Regions from separate parts of the Lapillicoccus sp. genome, predicted to be linked through region 1. Evidence: riboswitches for the same ligand, from Rfam matches in the RefSeq annotation. Region 1 holds a riboswitch; the other holds the start of a gene.

Region 1 (10,569 bases):
ACCCGCGGGCGACCGAGCTCGTCGGCGCGGATCGGCTCGAGGCCGGTGACCCGCCGTGACGCCTCGTCCCAGAGAGGTCGGACCCCGAGCAGGGCCAGCGCCTCGGCGATGTCGTCACCGGCGGTGCGCATGGCGGAGGTGCCCCACAGGGACAGACCCACCGAGCTGGGCCAGGTCCCCGTCTCGGCACGGTGCCGCTCGAGGAGGGAGTCGGCGAGGAGCTGGCCGGTCACCCACGCGAGCTGGCTGGGGATGGCCTTGGGGTCGACGGAGTAGAAGTTGCGTCCGGTGGGCAGGACGCTGACGAGGCCACGCAGGGGCGAGCCGCTCGGCCCGGCCTCGACGAAGCCGCCGCGCAGGGCCCGGATGGTGTTGTCCAGCTCCTGCGGGGTCGCCGCGAGCCTCGGCACCACCTGGGTCACGGCGAAGTCGAGCACCTCGCGCACCGCGCCCGCCTGGTGCGCCGGGACGAGGCTGACGGCCTTGTCGACGGCGGCGTCGTTCCAGTCGCCGGCGTCGAGGGCCTCGACGAGCTCCCTGGCCCGCTCCTCGGCGAGGTCGACGCTGGCCCGCTCGTGCTCGGACTCGTCCAGCCCCAGGGCCTCGCGCAGGCCGGGAACGCTGACGCTCCCGCCGAAGATCTGCCGGGCCCGCAGGATCGCCAGGACCAGGTCGACGCGCGGTCCACCGGTGGGCGCCTGACCGAAGACGTGCAGCCCGTCGCGGATCTGGGAGTCCTTGATCTCGCACAGCCACCCGTCGACGTGCATGATCATGTCGTCGAAGCGCTCATCCTCGGGACGGTCGGACAGGCCGAGGTCGTGGTCCAGCTTGGCGGCCTGCATCAGGGTCCAGATCTGCCCGCGGATCGCCGGCAGCTTGGCCGGGTCGAGGGCCGCGATGCTCGCGTGCTCGTCGAGGAGCTGCTCAAGCCGGGCGATGTCGCCATAGCTCTCCGCCCGCGCCATCGGCGGCACGAGGTGGTCGATGATCACCGCGTGGGCGCGCCGCTTTGCCTGGGTCCCCTCGCCGGGGTCGTTGACGAGGAACGGGTAGATGAGGGGGAGGTTACCGAGCGCCGCGTCCGGGCCGCAGCCGGCGGAGAGCCCGGCGTTCTTGCCGGGCAGCCACTCGAGGTTGCCGTGCTTGCCCAGGTGGATGACCGCGTCGGCGCCGAACCCCCCGTCCGCCCGGGCGGACCCGATCCACCGGTATGCCGCGAGGTAGTGGTGCGAGGGCGGCAGGTCGGGGTCGTGGTAGATGGCGATGGGGTTCTCACCGAACCCCCGCGGCGGCTGCACGAGGACGAGCACGTTGCCCGCGCGCAACGCCGCGAGGACGAGGTCACCCTCGGGGTTGCGGCTCCGGTCGACGTAGAGCTCGCCCGGCGGCGGACCCCAGTGGCGTTCGACGTCCTCACGAAGGGAGCGCGGCAGGGCGGCATACCAGCGGCGGTAGTCGGCGGCGGGGATGCGCACCGGGTTGGACGCGAGCTGCCCCTCGGTGAGCCAGTTCTCGTCGTAACCGCCGGCCTCGATGAGCGCGTGGATGAGGTCGTCACCGGCGCCCGTCGCCAGGCCCGGCAGGGCGTCCGGCCCCTCGGCCGGACCCACGTCCCACCCCTCGTCACGCATCCGACCGAGCAGCGCCATGGCACTCGCCGAGGTGTCGAGGCCGACCGCGTTGCCGATCCGGGCGTGCTTGGTGGGATAGGCCGACAGGACCAGGGCCACCCGGTGGTCCGCCGGGGCGACGTGCCTCAGCCGGCCATGCGCGACCGCGATGCCCGCGACGCGGGCAGACCGCTCGATATCGGGCGTGTAGGCGGGCAGCCCGTCGGCGTCGATCTCCTTGAACGAGAACGGAACCGTGATGATCCGGCCGTCGAACTCCGGGACCGCGACCTGCGTCGCGGCATCCAGGGGAGAGAGTCCCTCGCTGCCGGCCTCCCACGTCGCCCGCGACCCCGTCAGGCACAGGGCCTGCAGGATCGGGCGGTCCAGGGCGGCCAGTGCCCCTGCGTCCCAGGCGCTCTCGTCGCCCCCGGCCTGGGCGTCCGCCGGCCGGGTGCCACCCGCCGCGAGGACGGTGGTGACGATGGAGTCGGCCTCGGCCAGCGCGGCGAGCAGCTCGGGCGTGGTGTCGCGCAGGGAAGCGCACCAGATCGGCAGCGCCCGACCCCCGGCGACCTCGATCTGTCGGCAGAGGGCGTCGACGAAGGCGGTGTTGCCGCTCAGGTGGTGGGCCCGGTAGTAGAGCACCGCGACGCTCGGGCGGGGCCCGTCGGGACCGGCGGCCGCGGCCCGCTCCAGCCCTTCCAGCCGTTCCAGCCGTCCCCAGGACGGGGCGGGGGCGGGCGCCTCGAAGCCCACTCCCGTGAGCAGCACGGTGTCGGACAGGAACGCCGCGAGCCGGGCGAGGTTCTCCGGACCGCCGTGGGCGAGGTAGGCGTGGGCCTGCGCAGCGATCCCTGCCGGCACCGTCGACAGGGCCATGAGGTCGGCGTCGGGAGCCTGCTCGCCGGTGAGGACGACGACCGGTCGCCGGCCGGCCAGGAGCAGCCCGAGACCCTCTGCCCAGGCCCGCCGTCCACCAAGGAGCCGCACCACCACGAGGTCGACGCCCTCGAGGAGCGTGGGCAGGTCGCCGGCGTGCATCCGTGAGGGGTTGTCGTAACGCCACGGGACCGGGCCGCGGGCCGAGCGGGCACTCATGAGATCGGTGTCAGAGGTCGACAGCAGGAGCAGCAACGCGTGCTCTCTTCCTGGGGTGTCCGCGCCCCGGGCTGAGTGAAGGTGACGGGAGTTCCTGACTTCCACGCTGGGGGGCGTGGACACAGTGGCGGGACCGTGCCGGGCTCTAACCGGCTTCCTCCCCAGGTGTCACCTTCGGTGGAGTGACACCCAGTCGGGCGTCGTCCCGGAGCGTAGCGGACGACGGATCGACGCGCCATCGACGGTGGGTATGCTCCGCGCCATGCTGCCCTCCTCCGCCACCACCGACGGCCGTCGCCCCGACGACCGGTGCCCGGGGACGTTGCGCCTGCACCCGGCGGCCGACGGCCACGTGGCCCGGGTGCGCGTTCCGGGTGGACGTCTGCGACCCCCTCAGCTCGAGGTGATCGTCGGTGCCGCAACGGAGCTGGGTGACGCCAGTCTGCACCTGACCTCCCGGGGCAACGTCCAGCTGAGGGGCCTGGACGGGGGGTCCGGCCAGGAGCTGGCCGACCGCCTGTTCGCCGTGGGGATGCTGCCGTCACCGGCCCACGACCGCGTGCGCAACGTCGTGGCGTCCCCCTGGGCCGGGCTGGACGGTCGCGGACTCGTCGACATCGAGACCGTCGTCGCGGACCTCGACGCGCTCGTCTGCTCGGCGCCGGACCTCACCGGGCTCTCCGGTCGCTTCCTCTTCGCCGTCGACGACGGCAGGGGCGACGTCCTCGCTCTGGGTCCCGACCTGGCCGTCGTCGGACAACCCCCCGGCGACCTGCGCCTGTGGGTCGGCGACCGTCCCACGACCCGCACCGCCTCCCCGGCCGGAGCCGCTGGGCTGCTCGTGGAGGCGGCCCGATCGTTCCTCGGAGTGCGGGCGGCGACCAGCCCTGACGCCTGGCGGGTCGCGGATCTCGGCGCGGCCGCGGACCGGGTCGCGCCGTTGGACGACGCATCGACCGCTGTCGCCGTGGACACCTCTGTCACCGTGGACACCTCTGCCGCAACGGCGTTCGGGCTGCTCGGCCCGCACCGCGGCACGTGGGCGGTCACCGTCGGGCTCCCGCTGGGCCGGGCGGACGCAACGACGTGGCAGGAGATCGTCGCGCTCGCCTCGGCGTCCGTCCTGGGACCGGGGGTGGCACCGATCCGGGTCACGCCGTGGCGCACGGTCGTGGTCGGCGGCCTGGACGGCGCGAGCGCCCACGACGCCCTCGCCCGGTTCCGACGAGCCGGCCTGCTCACCGACCGGACGTCGCCGCTGGCCGGGGTGAGCGCCTGTGTCGGCAGACCGGGGTGCGCCTCGGCGACCTCCGACGTGCACGTCGACGCGCCGCACCTGGCGGGGCGTCACCACCAGCGGCCCCTGCACGTCTCCGGCTGTGAGCGCCGGTGCGGGCACCCGGGCGGCGCCCGCGCCGAGGCCGTCGCCTCCGGCGAGGGGCGCTACGTCGTGCGCACCCACGCCCCCGACGACAGCGTCGTCACCACCCACCACGAGGGAGCTGAGCCCGTCTGATGCGGTACGACTACGAGAGGGACGGCGCCGAGATCTACCGGAGGTCGTTCGCGACGATCCGGGCCGAGGCCGACCTGCGGGCGTTCGACCCCGAGACCGCCCAGGTCGTCGTCCGGATGATCCACGCCTGCGGCCAGGTGGACCTGGCCAGCGACGTCGCGCACTCCCCCGGGTTGGTCGGTCGCGCCCGGACCGCCCTGCGCGACGGGGCGCCCGTCCTGTGTGACGTGAGCATGGTGGCGAGCGGCGTCACACGGCGCCGGCTCCCCGCCGACAACGACGTGGTCTGCCTGCTCGACGACCCGCGTGTGCCGGGGCTCGCAACCCAGCTGGGCACCACCCGCACCGCCGCCGCCGTCGAGCTGTGGCGGGACCGTCTCGACGGCGCGGTGGTGGCGATCGGCAACGCGCCAACGGCCCTCTTCCACCTGCTGGAGATGCTGTCGCACAGCGGCATCCGTCCAGCCGCCATCATCGGCATCCCGGTCGGGTTCATCGGCGCCGTCGAGTCCAAGGATGCCCTCGCGGCCAACGACCTCGGCCTCGACCACCTCACCGTCCGTGGCCGTCGGGGCGGCAGCGCCATCACGGCGGCGGCCGTCAACGCGATCGCGAGCGAGGAAGAATGACCAGCACCCGGACCGGTCGGCTCTACGGCGTCGGGCTCGGGCCCGGAGACCCCAGGCTGCTCACCCTGCGGGCCGTCGAGGTCATCCGTGAGGTCGAGGTGGTGGCCTTCCACAGCGCCCAGCACGGTCGCAGCATCGCCCGCACGATCGCCGCTCCCCACCTGCGCGAGGACCACATCGAGGAGGCGCTGGTCTACCCCCTGACCACCGGGACGACCGACCATCCAGGCGGCTATCGGGGAGCCCTGGACACCTTCTACGAGGAGGCGGCGGCCCGGCTCGCCGCGCACCTCGATGCCGGTCGCAGCGTCGCGGTCCTGTCCGAGGGCGACCCGCTGGTCTACAGCTCCTACCAGCACATGCACCAGCGCCTGGCCGATCGCTACGAGACCGAGGTCGTCCCCGGTGTCAGCTCGATCTCGGCTGCGGCCGCCGCGCTCGGGCTGCCGCTGACGGAGGCGGACGAGGTGCTGACGGTCCTGCCCGGGACCCTGCCGCAGGAGGAGCTCGCCGCGCGACTGGCCTCCACCGACTCCGCCGTCGTCCTCAAGCTCGGTCGGACCTTCCCTGCCGTGCGCGGCGCGCTCGAGCGCGTGGGCCGGCTGGAGGAGGCCTACTACGTCGAGCGGGCCACGATGGGCGCACAGCGGGTCTCGCCGTTGGCCGACGTCGACGTCGACTCGGTGCCCTACTTCTCCATGGCGGTGCTGCCCAGCCGTCAGGGAAGGCCGGCCTGGGCCGACGCGGACGCGGGTCACGACGTCCGTCGGGGCGAGGTCACCGTCGTCGGGCTCGGCCCGGCGGGGCCCCTCTGGCTCACGCCGGAGGCCCGCGGGGCGATTGCCCGGGCCGAGGACCTCGTCGGCTACACCACCTATGTCGATCGTGTCCCCCACCGGGCGGGTCAGTCGCGCCACTGCTCCGACAACAAGGTCGAGTCCGAGCGGGCCGAGCTGGCGCTGGACCTGGCGTTGCGTGGCCGGCGGGTGGCGGTCGTGTCCTCAGGGGACCCGGGAGTGTTCGCGATGGCGAGCGCCGTGCTCGAGGTGGCCTGCGAGGCACGGTACGCCGCCGTGCCGGTGCGGGTGCTCCCGGGCCTGACCGCGGCGCACGCCGCGGCTGCACGGGTCGGCGCACCGCTGGGTCACGACTACGCGACGATCTCGCTCTCCGACCGCCTGAAGCCCTGGGCCGTCATCGCGCGACGGGTCGAGGCGGTCCTTGAGGCGGACCTCGTGCTGGCGGTCTACAACCCGGCCTCCCGCCAGCGGCGACACCAGGTGTCGCTCCTGCGCGACCTCGCCCTGGGCCATCGCAAGCCGGACACCCCGGTCGTCGTGGCGCGCGACGTCGGGGGTCCGACCGAGTCGGTTGCCGTGGTCGACCTCGCGTCCCTCGACCCCGACGTGGTCGACATGAGGACCCTGCTCATCATCGGTTCCACGCAGACCACTCGCGCGGTCCGGGGCGACGGGAGCACGGTGGTGTGGACGCCACGCCGCTATCCGGAGTGAGCCGTCAGCCATGACACGGCCTCGTCGACCGTCCCCGCGCTCGCCACCCCCGCCGGCAGGGGTGGCCGCTCGACCATGATGACGGGCACCCCGAGTCGGCGTGCTGCCGTCAGCTTGGCGACGGTGGCCGGGCCACCGCTGTTCTTCGACACCACCACATCGATCCGATGGTGGCGCAACAGCTCCACCTCCCCCTGGACGGTGAACGGGCCGCGAGCCAACAGCACCTGCCGATGCCGTGGCAGGGGCTCACCCGGCGCCTCGATCGCGCGGATGAGGAACCACACGTCCTCGAGCGCCGAGAAGGCAGCCACCTCCTGTCGGCCGATCGTCAGGAAGGCCCGCTGTCCGAGGGTGGGCGTGAGCACGGCCGCGCCGCCGAGGTCGGCCACCACGTGCCAGTCGTCCGCGTCGTCGACGACCCAGGCTGGCCGACGCAGCACGAGCAGAGGAACATGGGTGTGGGCCGCGGCGTGCGCGGCACTCGTGGTGATCCGGGCGGCAAAGGGGTGGGTGGCATCGATGACAGCCGCAACAGCGTTGTCACGCAACCAGTGCGTGAGCCCGTCGGCTCCTCCGAACCCGCCCACCCGGACCTCGCCCTCCGGGAGCCGGGGCGTGGCGATCCGTCCGGCGAGCGAGGAGACGACGCTCACGTCGGGCAGCGTGGCCAGCACCGACGCGAGCTCCCTGGCCTCTCCTGTGCCCCCGAGGACGAGCACCCGGCAGTTCGTCATGACGTCATCGTCCCCGAGGTGGCCCCGTGGCTGAGCGCCAGGGCGGCCGACCCGCCCAGCTGCAACGGACGGGCCTGCGCAGCGGCTGGACGACCGGCGCCTGCGCCACCGCCGCGACCACCGCCGCATACACCGCACTGCTGACGGGCGACTTCCCCGACCCGGTGGTCATCACGCTGCCCGGTGGTCAGCGCCCGGCGTTCGCGCTGGCGGCCGAGGAGCTGGGGGCGGGGTGGGCGACGGCCGGGGTGGTCAAGGACGCCGGGGACGACCCTGACGTCACCCACGGGGCCCTCGTCAGGGTCACCGTCCGCGCGGGGGCAACCGGGTCGGGGGTGACGTTCCACGCGGGGTCCGGGGTCGGCACCGTCACCCTGCCCGGACTGCCCCTCGACGTCGGCGAGCCGGCCATCAACCCGGTGCCACGACGGATGATGCGTGAGCAGGTGGCAGCCGTCGCCGAGGCCCACGGTGGGGGCGGGGACGTGCGCATCGAGATCAGTGTCGACAACGGCGAGGAGCTGGCCCTCAGGACGTGGAACCCCCGCCTCGGCATCCTTGGTGGCCTGTCCATCCTCGGCACGACCGGCATCGTCGTGCCCTACTCCTGCGCGGCGTGGATCGACAGCATCCGCAGGGGGATCGACGTCGCCCGGGCCGTCGGACGCACTCACGTCGCAGGGTGCACGGGATCGACCTCCGAGCAGACCGCCATCGCGCAGTACGACCTGCCACCCGAGGCGCTGCTCGACATGGGCGACTTCGCCGGCGCCGTCTTGAAGTACCTCCGGCGTCACCCCATCGACCGGCTGAGCATCGTCGGCGGGTTCGCGAAGATGTCGAAGCTCGCCGCGGGGCACCTCGACCTGCACTCCGGTCGCTCCCAGGTGGACCTCGGGCTGCTCGCCGAGCTGGCCCGCGGAGCAGGGGCAACGGCGGATCTGGTTGCTCAAATTGCCTCTGCGACAACGGGACTCGGTGCGCTGCAGATCGCCCAACGGCACGGTCTGCCGCTTGGCGACGTCGTTGCGGTCGGGGCCCGGGACGCCGCGCTCGAGGTGCTGCGGGAGGCGCCCGTCACCGTGGACACCATCTGCATCGACCGGGCCGGGTTGGTCGTCGGACGCAGCGATCCCCGCCGCCGCTGACGGGAACGCTGACGGGAGCGGGGACCGCCGCACCGGGATCAGGAGTCCCGCCGGCGCGTCGCTGAGTAGAGGTGCGAGTCGGGAAACTGTTCTGCCGCAAGGCTTCGACCGACGAGGATCACTGCGGTGCGTCGGATCCCGGCCGCCACGACCTGGTCGGCGATCGTGCCCAGGGTGCCGCGCAGGACGATCTCCCCGGGCTGGCTCGCGAAGGCCACGACGGCTGCCGGGCAGTCCGCTCCGTAGCCGGGAGCGAGCTCCGCCACCGCCTCGTGGATGAGGTGCGTCGCCAGGTGCAGGACCATCAGGGCCCGGCTCGCGCCGAGCGTCGCGAGGTCCTCCCCCTCGGGCATGGCGGTGGCCTCGCGGGCCATCCGGGTGAGGATGACGCTCTGGCTGACCGTCGGCACGGTCAGCTCGCGGCCGAGGGCGGCGGCCGCGGCCGCGAACGCGGGCACACCCGGGACCATCGCGTAGGGGATGCCCTCGGCCTGCAGGCGTCGGACCTGCTCGGCCACGGCGCTGTAGAGCGACAGGTCGCCGGAGTGCAGCCGGGCCACGTCGTGGCCGTCCCGGGTCGCCGCGACGCACTCGGCGACGATCTCGTCCAGGGTCAGCTGCGCGGTGTCGACGAGGCGGGCGCCGCTCGGGCAGCTGTCGAGCAGCTCGGCGGGGACGAGGCTTCCGGCATACAGACAGACCCGGCAGGTGCTCAGCAGCCGCTGCCCCCGGACCGTGATCAGGTCTGCGGCTCCCGGCCCCGCGCCGATGAAGTGGACCGTCACCGTGCGTTCCTCTCGTCGTGCCCGGCCGGTGTGACGGCACGCCACTGGACCACGGGCATGGCTGGACGCCAGGCCGTGAAACCGCCGACGGCACCCGCGCGGGCCACCTCGATCCTGGTCAGCTCTCCGCCGAGCCTGGCCCGCCACGTGGCCAGTGCCGACTGCGACTCGATCGTCACCGCGTTGGCGACGAGCCGGCCACCGGGGCGCAACGCCGTCCAACACGCCTCGACCACGCCGTCGAGCATGAGGCCGCCGCCGATGAACACCGCATCGGGTCGGGGCTGGCCGACCAGGACGCCGGGAGCATCCCCGACGCAGACCTGCAGCCCGGGCACGCCGAGCCGAGCAGCGTTGGCGATGATCCGGTTCGCACGATCGCGACGACGCTCGAAGGAGACCGCACGGCACCGTGGGTGAGCCCGCATCCACTCGATGGCCACGCTGCCCGAGCCGCCGCCGACGTCCCAGAGCAGCTCGCCCGGCTCGGGCGCCAACGACGCGAGGGTGATCGAGCGGACCTCCCGCTTGGTGAGCTGCCCGTCGTGCTCGTAGACCCCGTCCGCCAGCCCCGGCGTCAGGCCCACGGCGAGCGCACCCTCGTCGCGTCGGCAGCGCACCGCGACGACGTTGAGCGGGTCCATGGGCCCGGCGTCCCAGGTCCGCGCGACGCCGTCCCGGCGACCGGTCGTGGCCGCGCCCAGGCCGGACAGCACCGTCATCTGCGAGCCGCCGTAGCCGTGTGCGGACAGCAGCCCGGCGACGGCCCCGGGGGTGGCGCCATCCCGGCTCAGCACGAGGACGCGCTGCCCTTGGTGGCACGCCGCCAGCACCAGCTCGGGCGGGGCGTCGACGAGGGAGACCACCGTCGTGTCCTCGACGGGCCAGGCCAGGGCCGCGCACGCGAGCGAGACCGACGACGGGTGCGGAAGCACCGTCAAGGCGGACGCACCCACCTCCGCGGCCAGCGTCGTCCCGATGCCGTGCCACATCGGGTCACCGCTGGCCAGGACCACCAGCCCCGACGCCCGGTAGGTGGCGACCAGCGCGGCGACGGCCGGGCGCAGGGGTGACGGCCACCTCACCTGCTCGGCGCTCACGTGGGCCGGGAGGAGCCGCAGCTGGCGGGGTGAGCCGATGACTGCGCCGGCCTGTTCGATCGCCGCGCGGGACGCCGTCGCCAGACCCGACCACCCGTCCGCTCCGATGCCCACGACGACGACCCGTCGCCCGCCGCCCGGGCCCGGGCCCGCGTCACGGCCTGATGCCGGCGGCTGCGGGGCTGGCGCCGGGCGAGAGCCGTCGATGAGGGACATCAGGGCCGCGGTGTCGAAGTGCTCCTCGACGGCGTCGCCGAGGCGGTCCAACATCTCCTCGCGTCGCTGACGGTGGCCCGGGGCGGTCGCGTCGGGCCGCCACCGCGACCCGACCCTCGAGGCGACCTCGCGCAGGAACTCCCTGCGGAACCCGTCGTTCTCGAAGGCTCCGTGCCACATCGTCCCCCACACCGGCCCGAGGGCCCATCC
Region 2 (10,569 bases), on a different contig from region 1:
CACCGGGCCGTCGTCGCTGGGGACCAGCTCGAGGACCTCCCCGCGTTCGCGCCCCTCGACCGCCCGGAAGGTCGTGGCCGACTCCCGAGTGAACCGCGTCTCGTCGTTGGCCGACCCGGCCGGCACCCGCATCCACAGCTCACCGGAGCGGATCTCGAGGACGACCTCCTCGCCCTCGCTCCACCACGGTCCCAGCAGCTCCTCCAGGTCCGGGTGGCGCTGCTCCGGGACCCACGCCCTCGCCACGGTCGGGGCGTCGTCGAGGACGGCATCGAGCAGGTCGGCCGCCAACGTGACGCTCAGCGCCCGGGACGTGCTGTTGGCGAAGGCGATGACACCCACCCTGTCGGGTCGACGGACGCGAAGCCCGGTCAGGAAGCCGGGCATCGCTCCCCCGTGGCCGACGTGGATGCGTTCGCCGCGGCGGGCCATCCCGAACCCGAGCCCGTAGGCGCCGGTCCACCCGTCGGGGTCGACCATGACGAGGGGCCGGCACATCTCGTCGAGCGAGTCCTTGGCGAGGACAGCCGGGTCGGGCTCGGCGACGAACGCGGCATACCGGGCCATGTCGGCGACCGTGGACCAGAGACCGCCGAACGGCGCCGTGGCCCTGAGGACGAGGACCGGCTCCTCGGTCGCCGTCCCCGCGAAGGGGTCGACCTGATAGCCGACGGCGCGGTCGGCAGCGGGGGCGAGCCCGGTGCGCGTCATGCCGAGCGGCTCGAGGATCCGTGTCGTGACCGCGCTCTCCCAGTTGGCGCCGAGCCGTTCGACGACCTGGCCCAGGAGGGCGTATGCGAGGTTGGAGTAGTGGAAGACGAAGTGTGGCGGCAGGACCTGGTCGGCCTGCTCGAGCCCGGTCAGGAACGCGTCCGTGTCCGGCGCCGAAAGGCTCTCCCAGAGGTGACCGACCGGCTCGCGAGCCAGCCCGGACGAGTGGGCCAGGAGCTGACGGACGGTGACGGCAGCGTGCCTCGTGTCGGGCAGCCAGGTGCCGATCGGGTCGTCGAGGCTGAGCCGTCCGGCATCGCGCAGCTGCATGATCAGCACGGCGGTGAACGTCTTGGTGATCGATCCGATCATGAACTGGGTGTCGTCGTCGGCCGGTGTCACCGGGTCGAGTCGGGCTGCGCCGACGTGGTGCGACCAGACCAGCTGGCCGCCGAGGACGACGCCCACCGAGAGGCCGGGCGTGCGCCACGACCGTTGCGCCTCAACCACCCTCGCCTCGAGGGTGCGCCGCAGTCGCGTGGACAGTTCAGTGGCAGGGGTGCTCACTCCGCCGGCTGGAGGCTCATCGGGCCGTAGACCTGGGAGTCGCCCTCCTTGAGGTTGACCGCGTCGACACCGGAGTCGAGCAGCGTGCGCCACTCCTCCCCCAGCCACGACTCCGCCTCGCTCTGCGTGGGGAAGGCCGACGAACCGAGGTCGGTGTCCAGCACGGCGCCCTGCGCGTCCAGCAGCTCCCACGTCCATTCTTGGCTCATGTCCGCACTCTACCGGGGGTGGCGGGAGGCGGCTTTGACAGCGCCGACCCGGTCGTGGGACCGTCGGCTCACCGTTAGTCGACGTGCAGGGAAAGCCGGTGCAAGTCCGGCGCTGTCCCGCAACCGTGAACCCCCTCGGGGGCAAGTCGGAAGGCCTGTCGCCGATTCCGGCTCCACCATTCACGTCCGTCGCGGAAAGCGGACCGGAGTCAGAGCTCCCGGGTCTCCCGGGAAGCCTCCCACCCGGCCGTGAGGAGGCTTTCTCATGACCACAGCACCCCCCCACCATCCGCATGCCCAGCGCGTGAGACTGACCGTGCTCGCTGCCGTTGCGGCCGTGGCGGCCCTCGTCCTGCCGGCGCAGGCTGCCCACGCCGCGAACTACCAGTACTGGGGTTACTACAAGGTCGCCGGCGGCGCCTGGACCTTCTCCGACGTCGGCCCCGACAAGTCGACCCCCGCCGACGGGGCCACCGAGGGCTGGCGCTTCGCCGTCGACGACGGCACCGGCACGACCCCGCGCCTGCCCCGCGCGCTGCCGACCTTTGCCGCCGTCTGCGACGCGACGCCCGCCGAGACCGGCAAGAAGCGGGTCGCCGTCGTCATCGACCCCGGCCGCACCGCGGACGGCGACGGGACCACGCCCCCGCCGAAGCCGGTCGCGAAGTGCGCGTCCGTCGCGTCGGCCGCCACCGGCGCCGAGGTCATTGCCGCCGTCTCGCAGGTCCGCGCCGGGTCCGGCGGGTTGGTCTGCGCGCTGGGCGGCTATCCCACCAGCGGCTGTGGCGCGGAGGTCGCGACCCTGACCGACGCGCAGAAGGCCGCCGACACCCCGGTGACCATCGCCACCCCCACCCCGTCGGCGAGCGCCGCCCCGGGCCCGTCCGCGGCGGCGGCCCCCGCCACCGCGCCCGCGGCGTCGGCGTCGTCCGGGTTCCCGGGCGGCGTCGTGGTCGGACTCGTCGCCGTCCTCCTCGTGGTGGCAGCCCTCGTGTGGGGCGCGCTGCGCCGGCGTCGGACCGCGGCCTGAGACACCGACGCCGCCGTATGCCGTTTCCCTCACCGCCAGCCACCGGCCACCGGATGCTCCACCCGGTGGCCTGGTGGCTGTGGGGAATCGGACTGGCCACGGCAGCCGCCCACACGACGAACCCGATCCTGCTCGTCCTCGTGATCGTCGTGGCCGGATGGGTCGTCACCGAGCGGCGGGAGGTCGGGGCCAGCAACGCCTTCGTCCCGTTCCTCGTCCTCGGCCTGGTCGCGATCGGTGTCCGCGTGGTCCTCACCGCGGTGCTGGGCAACGGGATCCAGGGGCGCATCGTCCTGGTCCGGCTGCCCCAGGTGCCGCTGCCCGAGTGGGCGGCGGGGGTCCGGCTCGGCGGCCCGGTCACGCTGGAGTCCCTCGTCGCGTCGGCCGTCGACGGGCTGAGGCTCGCTGCCACGCTCGCCTGCCTGGGCGCGGCCAACGCGCTCGCGAGTCCGAAGCGGCTGCTGCGCTATGTGCCCGCCACGCTCTACGACATCGGCACGGCCGTCGTCGTCGCCCTCACCTACGCCCCGCAGATGGTGGTTCACGCCGGGCGGGTCCGTGCGGCGCGCCGGCTGCGCGGGCACTCGGGCCGGGGGCTGCTCGAGCTCGGCCGGCTCGCCGCCCCGGTGCTCGAGGGATCGCTCGAGCGGTCCCTCGAGCTGGCCGCCTCGATGGAGTCCCGTGGCTACGGCCGTGCGCCGGTCCGGTCGGCGCGGGGGCGGCGCCTCGCCAGCGGGCTCACCCTGCTCGGGCTGATGGGCGTCGTCGCCGGGCTCTACGGCGTGCTCGACGGATCGGTCACGGGGGCGCTCGGGATGCCGTTGCTCCTCGCCGGCGCCCTCGTCACCGCGCTGACCCTCGTCGTCGGCACCCGAGGGGACAGCCGGTCGAGCTACCGACGCGACCCCTGGTCCTGGTCCGAGTGGCTCGTCGTCGCGCTCGGCGTCGTGCCGGCAGCCGCGCTGCTCTGGGCGCAGGCCCACGGGTGGGTCGGCGTCACCGTCGACCAGGTGCCGCTCACGGTGCCCGCCCTGCCCGTCACCCTGGTTCTCGCTCTCGTCGTGCCCGGCCTGGCTGCCGTACTCACGCCGGTGCCGCCGAGGTTGGCCGCCCTCAGGGCGCCCGACCGGGTTCCGCCCCGGCCCAGGGGGGCCATGCCGTGATCGAGCTCGAGGACATGCCGTGATCGAGTTCGCGGACGTCGGGGTCCTGCACGACCACGCCGTCGGTGCTCGCCCAGCGCTGACCGGCGTGACCTTCACCGTCGAGGAGGGGGAGCTCGTCCTCGTCGTCGGCCCCACCGGGAGCGGCAAGTCGACCCTGTTGCGCTGCATCAACGGCCTCGTCCCCCACTTCTCCGGCGGCACCCTGTCCGGCCGCGTCCGGGTTGCTGGCCGCGACACCCGTGACCACCGGCCACGCGACCTGGCGGACGTGGTCGGATTCGTCGGCCAGGACCCGCTGGCGTCGTTCGTCACCGACTCGGTCGAGGACGAGCTCGCCTACGGCATGGAGACCCTCGGCGTCGAGCCGGCCGCCATGCGGCGGCGGGTCGAGGAGACCCTGGACCTGCTCGGTCTGGCCGACGTGCGCGACCGCTCGCTCACCGAGCTGTCCGGCGGACAGCAGCAACGTGTCGCCATCGGTGCGGTGCTGGCGGCCGGACCGCGCGTGCTCGTCCTCGACGAACCGACCTCTGCCCTCGACCCCGTGGCGGCCGAGGACGTCCTCGCGGCGCTGCACCGACTCGTGCACGACCTCGGCATCACCGTCGTCCTCGCCGAGCACCGGCTCGAGCGGGTCATCCACCACGCCGACCGGGTGCTCGTCGTCGAGGACGGACGGGTCGCGCCGCTGACCGACCCCGCCGATGCGATGTCGCGCTCCGTCGTCCACCCGCCGGTGATCGAGCTCGGTCGCCGGATGGGGTGGAGCCCGCTCCCGCTGTCGATCCGCGACGCCCGGCGCCGGGCCGTGGACCTGCGCGGTCGGCTGAGCGGCACGCCCCCGCCGACGTCGCCACCGACGGCCCCGGCAGCAGCGCCAGGCCCGCTCGCGGCCTCGGTGCGGGGGGTCACCGTGCGACGGGGCGTGTCGACGGCACTGCGCAACACCACCCTCGAGGTCCACCGGGGCTCGGTCGTGGCGGTCATGGGTCGCAACGGCGCGGGCAAGTCGACGCTGCTCGCCGCCCTCGTCGGCCAGCTCAAGCCCTCGTCCGGGACGGTGCGGGTCGGGGGGCTTGATCCCGCGGGCACGCCGCCGTCGCGCCTCGTGGCTGCCGTGGGGTTGGTCCCCCAGGATCCCGGTCTGCTCCTCTACGACGACACGGTGGCCGGGGAGTGCGCGAGCGCCGACGCCGACTTCGGGCTGACGGCAGGCACGACCGCGGCCCTGCTGCGCCGCATCGGCGGCGACCTCGAGCCCGACGCCCACCCCCGCGACCTCTCCGAGGGCCAGCGCCTGTGCCTGGCCCTCAGCGTGATCCTCGGCGGAGCGCCCTCCCTCGTCCTGCTCGACGAGCCGACCCGCGGTCTTGACTACCCCGCCAAGGCGCGGCTCGTCGAGGTGCTTCACGAGCTCGCGCGCGACGGCCACGCGGTCGTGCTCGCGACGCACGACGTGGAGCTCGCCGCCGACGTCGCCGACCGGGTCGTCGTCCTGGCGGACGGTGACGTCGTCGCCGACGGACCCGTGCGTGCGGTGCTGTCCGGGTCACCGGCCTTCGCACCCCAGGTGGCCAAGATCCTCCACCCCCTGCCCTACCTCACCGTCGCGGACGTCGTCACCGGGCTCGGGGCCGCGTCATGAGGTGCCTGTCATGAGGTTCCGACCCCCCGCCGTGCTCGCCCTGGCCCTGGTGACCGTCGTCGGGCTGGTCGCCTTCGGCTGGCCGTTTCTCGCCGACCCGACGATCGGTGAGGAGCACGGCCACGACGCCCCGTGGTTGTTCGCGGTGCTCCTCGGGCTCCTGGCGCTCGTCCTGCTCGCCGAGATGACGGCATACGGGTTCGATGCCAAGGCGGTGGCCGTGCTCGGCGTCCTCGCGGCCATGGGCGGCGCGTTGCGCGTCCTGTCGGCGGGGACCGCGGGGCTGGAGCCGATGTTCTTCCTCATCCTGCTCGGCGGCCGGGCGCTCGGCGCGAGCAAGGGGTTCCTGCTCGGCGCGCTGGCCCTGCTCACCGGGGCGTTCCTCACCGGCGGCGTGGGGCCATGGGTGCCGTTCCAGATGTTCGCCGCCGGGTGGGTCGCCCTCGGCGCGGCCCTGCTGCCGCGGCTCGGCGGGTGGGCCGAACGCCTGCTGCTCGCCGGCTACGGCGCCGTGGCGGGGCTGGCCTACGGCGCGGTGATGAACCTCTGGTTCTGGCCGTTCCTCGACGTCGCGAGCGCCCCGACGGGGGCCGGCTTCGTGCCCGGCGACCCGGTCTCGGCCAACCTGCGCCACTACGCGGTGTTCTACCTCGCCACGTCCCTCGGCTACGACCTGCCGAGGGCCCTCCTCACCGCGACCCTGGTCCTACTGGTGGGGGGCCGGGTGCTGGCGACACTGCGCCGCGCCGTCCGCCGTGCCAACTTCGACGCGGCGCCGGAGTTCGCTCCCAACCCGACCGGGTCGCCGGCTACTCGCGGACCTGGACCTGAACGAACGGGGGCCTGACGACGGTCGCGGCGACCTGGCGGCCCCGGACGTCGATGACGACCTCGTCGCCCAGGCCCACGGTCGGGGCGAGCAGCGCCAGCGCGATGCCCTGCTTCCTCGTCGGCGAGAACGTCCCCGAGGTGACCTCACCGACGACCTCGCCGTCGACGAGGACGGCGCAGTGGGCGCGCGGGATGCCGCGGCCCCTGACGAGCAGACCCCACGAGAGCCGCCGCGGACCGGCCGCCTTCTCGGCGACCAGGGCGTCGCGACCCCAGAACGCCTCCTTCTTCCAGCCGACGGCCCAGCCGGCCCGGGCCTGGACCGGGGAGATGTCGAGCGAGAGGTCCTGGCCGTGCAGGGGATAGCCCATCTCGGTGCGCAACGTGTCGCGAGCGCCGAGCCCGCACGGCATACCCCCGAGGGGTTTCATCGCCTCGACGAGGGCGTCCCAGAGAGCCGTCGCGTCGTCCCACCGCGGGACCAGCTCGTAGCCGCGCTCCCCCGTGTAACCCGTCCGGCAGACGATCACGTCGTGGCCGGGCGCCCCGAACTGTGCCTGCACGAAGGACATGTAGTCGTGCCCGGTCGGCAGACCCAGCGACTCGAGCACCTCGTCGGAGCGCGGTCCCTGCACGGCGATGACGCCGTAGGACTCGTGGCGGTCCTCCACCGAGATGCCCTCTGGCGCAACGGCCTTCACCCGACGCACGATCTCGGCCGTGTTGGCGGCATTGGGGATGAGGAAGATGTCGTCCTCGGCCAGGACGTACTGGATGAGGTCGTCGACGACGCCACCGGACGCGTCGCAGCAGAGGGTGTACTGCGCCTGACCCGGGGCGATGCGACCCAGGTCGTTGGTGAAGCAGGAGTTGACGAGGTCGAACGCCCCGGCGCCGCGCACCGTCGCCTTGCCGAGGTGGCTGACGTCGAAGAGCCCGACCCGCTCACGGACCGCGGTGTGCTCGGCGACGACGCCGCCGCCGGGGTACTCGATGGGCATGTCCCACCCACCGAAGTCGGCCATCTTCGCGCCGAGGGCGACGTGGCGTTCATGCAGGGGTGAGGTCCTCGCGCCGGTGCTCATGCGACCAACGCTAGCGCCAGCGGTCACCTCCTGCGGACCGGTGGATATGCTCGAAACGCCGGTCCCACCTCAGATCCCCCACCCGAAGGACACCATCCTCGTGCCCCTGACCACCCCGACCCTCACCGTCTCAGACCGAGCCGCGGCGACCGCCAACGTCGACGTCCTCGTCGTCTGCGTCAGCCGCAGCGGCCCCGCTCCCGCCCTCGCCGCCAGTCATGGACTCCCCCGCGAGGCGGTGGCCCAGCTCGAGGCGACCATCACCGGACTCGGGGTCAAGGGCGCCCCCGACGAGCTCGTGTCCGTCGCCGGTGTCCCCGGTGTGCGAGCCGCCAGGGTGGTCCTCGTCGGGCTCGGCGACCGGGCCGGCTCCGACCTCGGGCCGGAGCAGCTGCGTCGTGCGGTCGGCTCGGCTGTGCGCAGCCTCACGTCCGTCAAGAAGGCTGCGGTCTGCGTGCCGGCTGGGTCGGTCGCGCTGGTCGCCGCTGCCGCCGAGGGCGCGGCGCTCGGTGGGTATGCCGTCACCGGGCCCCGTGGGGTCGGCTCGGCTGCCGTACCGGTCCAGTCCGTCACGCTGCTCACCACGGGCGCTCGCGACGCCGCGGTCCGCCGGGCTGTCAAGCGGGCCACGACGATCGGTGTCGCGACGGCATGGTGCCGCGACCTCGTCAACGCCCCGCCGAACCTGCTCTACCCCGAGACGTTCGTCGAGCAGGTCCGTGACCGGGCCAAGGGCTCCGGTGTCCGGGTGCGGGTGCTCGACGAGAGCGCCCTGGCCAGGGGCGGCTTCGGGGGCATCGTCGGTGTCGGGCAGGGGTCCGCGCGGCCGCCCCGGCTGGCGACACTGACCTACGCCCCAGCGGGCGCGAAGGCCTCGATCGCGTTGGTGGGCAAGGGCATCACCTTCGACTCGGGTGGTCTGTGCCTCAAGCCTCCGGCCTCGATGCTGACGATGAAGTCCGACATGGCCGGCGCTGCCGCCGTCGCCGCGGGCGTCCTCGCGGTGGCCGAGCTGCGCCTGCCCGTCGCCGTCACTGGCTACCTCGCGTTGGCCGAGAACATGCCGGGCAGCAACGCCCAGCGCCCGGGGGACGTCGTGACGATGCGCGGGGGCCGCACCGTCGAGATCATCGACACCGACGCCGAGGGCCGGATGGTCCTCGGCGATGCGCTGGCCCTCGCCAGCGAGAAGTACCCCGACGCCATCGTCGACATCGCGACCCTGACCGGCGCCCAGGTCCTGTCGCTCGGCCACCGGATCGCGGCAGTCATGGCCAACGACGAGGACCTGCGCGGCGCCCTGCAGAGCGCGGCCGACAGTGCCGGCGAGCAGCTGTGGCCGATGCCGCTGCCGGAGGAGATGCGCCCCAACCTCGACTCCCAGGTCGCGGACCTCTCCCACAAGGGCGACCGGATGGGGGGCATGCTCACTGCCGGGCTGTTCCTGCGCGAGTTCGTCGGGTCGCAGCGCGGGGACGCCGACACGCCGATCCCGTGGGCGCACCTCGACATCGCCGGCCCGTCGTACAACGACGCGGGTGCCTACGGGTACACCCCCAAGGGCGGCACCGGCTACGGCGTGCGCACCATGCTCAGCCTCGTCGAGGGCTACGCCCGCGCCTGAGTCGCCCTCACGTCAGCCCCCGGACTTGCGACGGAACATCTGCTGGGCCTTGGCCGGGCCGTGGGCGTCGTGCACCTTGGACTGCTCGGCGTCGTCCGCGACGTCCCGGCCGGAGTGGGCCTGCTTCTTGTCGAGGGCCTCGCGAAACTTCGCCTTCATCTCCTCGGACGGACCGGTCTTCTTCGCCTTGCCTGACATGTCGTCCTCCTGTGTCCCCGCGGCTGCGGGGGGTAGTCATGGGGTGCCGGGGCCACCCTGTCACCCACGCCGTGGACCCGCCACACGGACCCGGTCCGAAGGGGTCGTCAGCGCCCCTCGCGTCGGCGTTGCTGGGAGTTCCACTGCCGCATCCGGCTCGGATAGCCGGTCAAGAGTACGTCGTAGACGGGAATCTCCAGCGCCTTGGCGAGGTCGAACGCGGTCTTGCGCGAGCCCACCGCACGCCGGGTCCACTCGCCGTCCGTAGCGATGAGGATGAGACTCTCGGCGCTGACGTTGGTGGCGGGCTCGACGAAGGCCTCCACCCCACGTCGCGTCTCGGCGAAACTCCTGAGGTGATCCCGGACGGCGGCGTGGTCGACGCCCATGGCGGGGCCGTCCGTGCGACGGCCGTCACCAGACGTCTTGCGGCGAAACCTGTTCAACAGACCCATGCGTCAACATTATCGCGCGAGCGCCGTTTTTCCGGTGACATCAGGCTCACCTCCGGCCGCGAACGGGTCCCCCGGGTCGCCGCCTGCCCAGCGCGCGATGCGGCACCGGTGTGCGACCTATGAGCCGATCAGTGACAGGATGCGCAGTGAACGTTCCGGGCGGAGGCGCGATCCGTCGTCGCCCGCGGAGGACACGATCCTGCACAAGGGAGCGCACACATGGCGGCTGGCGCCGAGACGGCCTTCGACCTCGTCATCCTCGGAGGCGGCAGCGGTGGCTACGCCTGCGCCCTGCGCGCCGCGCAGCTGGGCCTGGCGGTCGCCCTTGTCGAGAAGAGCAAGCTCGGCGGGACCTGCCTCCACCAGGGCTGCATCCCGACCAAGGCCCTTCTCCACGCCGCCGAAGTCGCGGACGCCGCCCGGGACAGTGAGAGGTTCGGGGTGAGGACGACCTTCGAGTCGGTCGACATGGGCGGTGTCAACGCCTACAAGGACGGTGTCGTCGCCCGTCTCTACAAGGGCCTGCAAGGTCTGGTGTCGTCACGGAACATCGACTACGTCGAGGGCGAGGGTCGGCTCGTCGCCGCCGACACCGTCGAGGTCGACGGTCGTCGGCTGACCGGGCGACACCTCGTCCTGGCCACCGGCTCCGTCGCGAGGTCGCTGCCCGGTCTCGAGATCACGGGCCGGATCATGACCAGCGAGCAGGCCCTGTCGCTCGACACCGTCCCGCCGCGGGTGGTCGTCCTCGGTGGCGGGGTCATCGGCGTCGAGTTCGCGTCGGTGTTCCGCTCCTTCGGCTCCGAGGTGACCATCGTCGAGGCCCTGCCCCGCCTTGTCGCCGCCGAGGACGAGGCGGTCTCCAAGCAGCTCGAGCGCACGTTCCGCAAGCGCAAGATCGCCCTGCGGACCGGGGCGGCGTTCGCCGGTGCCAGCCAGGACGGCGACGTCGTCACGGTGCAGCTCGAGGGCGGCGACACCCTCGAGGCCGACCTGCTGCTCGTCGCCGTCGGCCGTGGCCCGGTCACCGACGGCCTCGGCTACGCGG

Evidence for each region. A riboswitch is a leader RNA that binds a small molecule or an ion and turns the genes downstream of it on or off. The one in region 1 is predicted to bind cobalamin.
Region 2: another riboswitch for cobalamin. It lies ahead of ACLL9L_RS09560 (SCO2322 family protein); the one in region 1 lies ahead of cobN (cobaltochelatase subunit CobN).

The regions. Positions count from the first base shown of each region.
Region 1 covers NZ_JBKJPP010000219.1:26,837-37,405, reverse strand. The annotation lists gene cobN (cobaltochelatase subunit CobN) at 1-2,714, opposite strand, end outside; cobalamin riboswitch at 2,780-2,902, opposite strand; gene ACLL9L_RS19065 (hypothetical protein) at 2,977-4,230, shown strand; gene ACLL9L_RS19060 (precorrin-8X methylmutase) at 4,230-4,859, shown strand; gene ACLL9L_RS19055 (precorrin-2 C(20)-methyltransferase) at 4,856-6,373, shown strand; gene ACLL9L_RS19050 (cobalt-precorrin-6A reductase) at 6,361-7,110, opposite strand; gene ACLL9L_RS19045 (cobalt-precorrin-5B (C(1))-methyltransferase) at 7,137-8,258, shown strand; gene cobM (precorrin-4 C(11)-methyltransferase) at 8,297-9,043, opposite strand; gene cbiE (precorrin-6y C5,15-methyltransferase (decarboxylating) subunit CbiE) at 9,040-10,359, opposite strand; partial or broken gene ACLL9L_RS19030 (cobyric acid synthase) at 10,348-10,569, opposite strand, start outside.
Region 2 covers NZ_JBKJPP010000117.1:23,795-34,363, reverse strand. The annotation lists gene ACLL9L_RS09570 (serine hydrolase domain-containing protein) at 1-1,278, opposite strand, end outside; gene ACLL9L_RS09565 (hypothetical protein) at 1,275-1,487, opposite strand; cobalamin riboswitch at 1,535-1,665, shown strand; gene ACLL9L_RS09560 (SCO2322 family protein) at 1,753-2,517, shown strand; gene ACLL9L_RS09555 (energy-coupling factor transporter transmembrane component T) at 2,571-3,680, shown strand; gene ACLL9L_RS09550 (ABC transporter ATP-binding protein) at 3,700-5,328, shown strand; gene ACLL9L_RS09545 (ECF transporter S component) at 5,339-6,175, shown strand; gene gcvT (glycine cleavage system aminomethyltransferase GcvT) at 6,138-7,244, opposite strand; gene ACLL9L_RS09535 (leucyl aminopeptidase) at 7,345-8,868, shown strand; gene ACLL9L_RS09530 (DUF5302 domain-containing protein) at 8,881-9,066, opposite strand; gene ACLL9L_RS09525 (hypothetical protein) at 9,174-9,521, opposite strand; gene lpdA (dihydrolipoyl dehydrogenase) at 9,741-10,569, shown strand, end outside.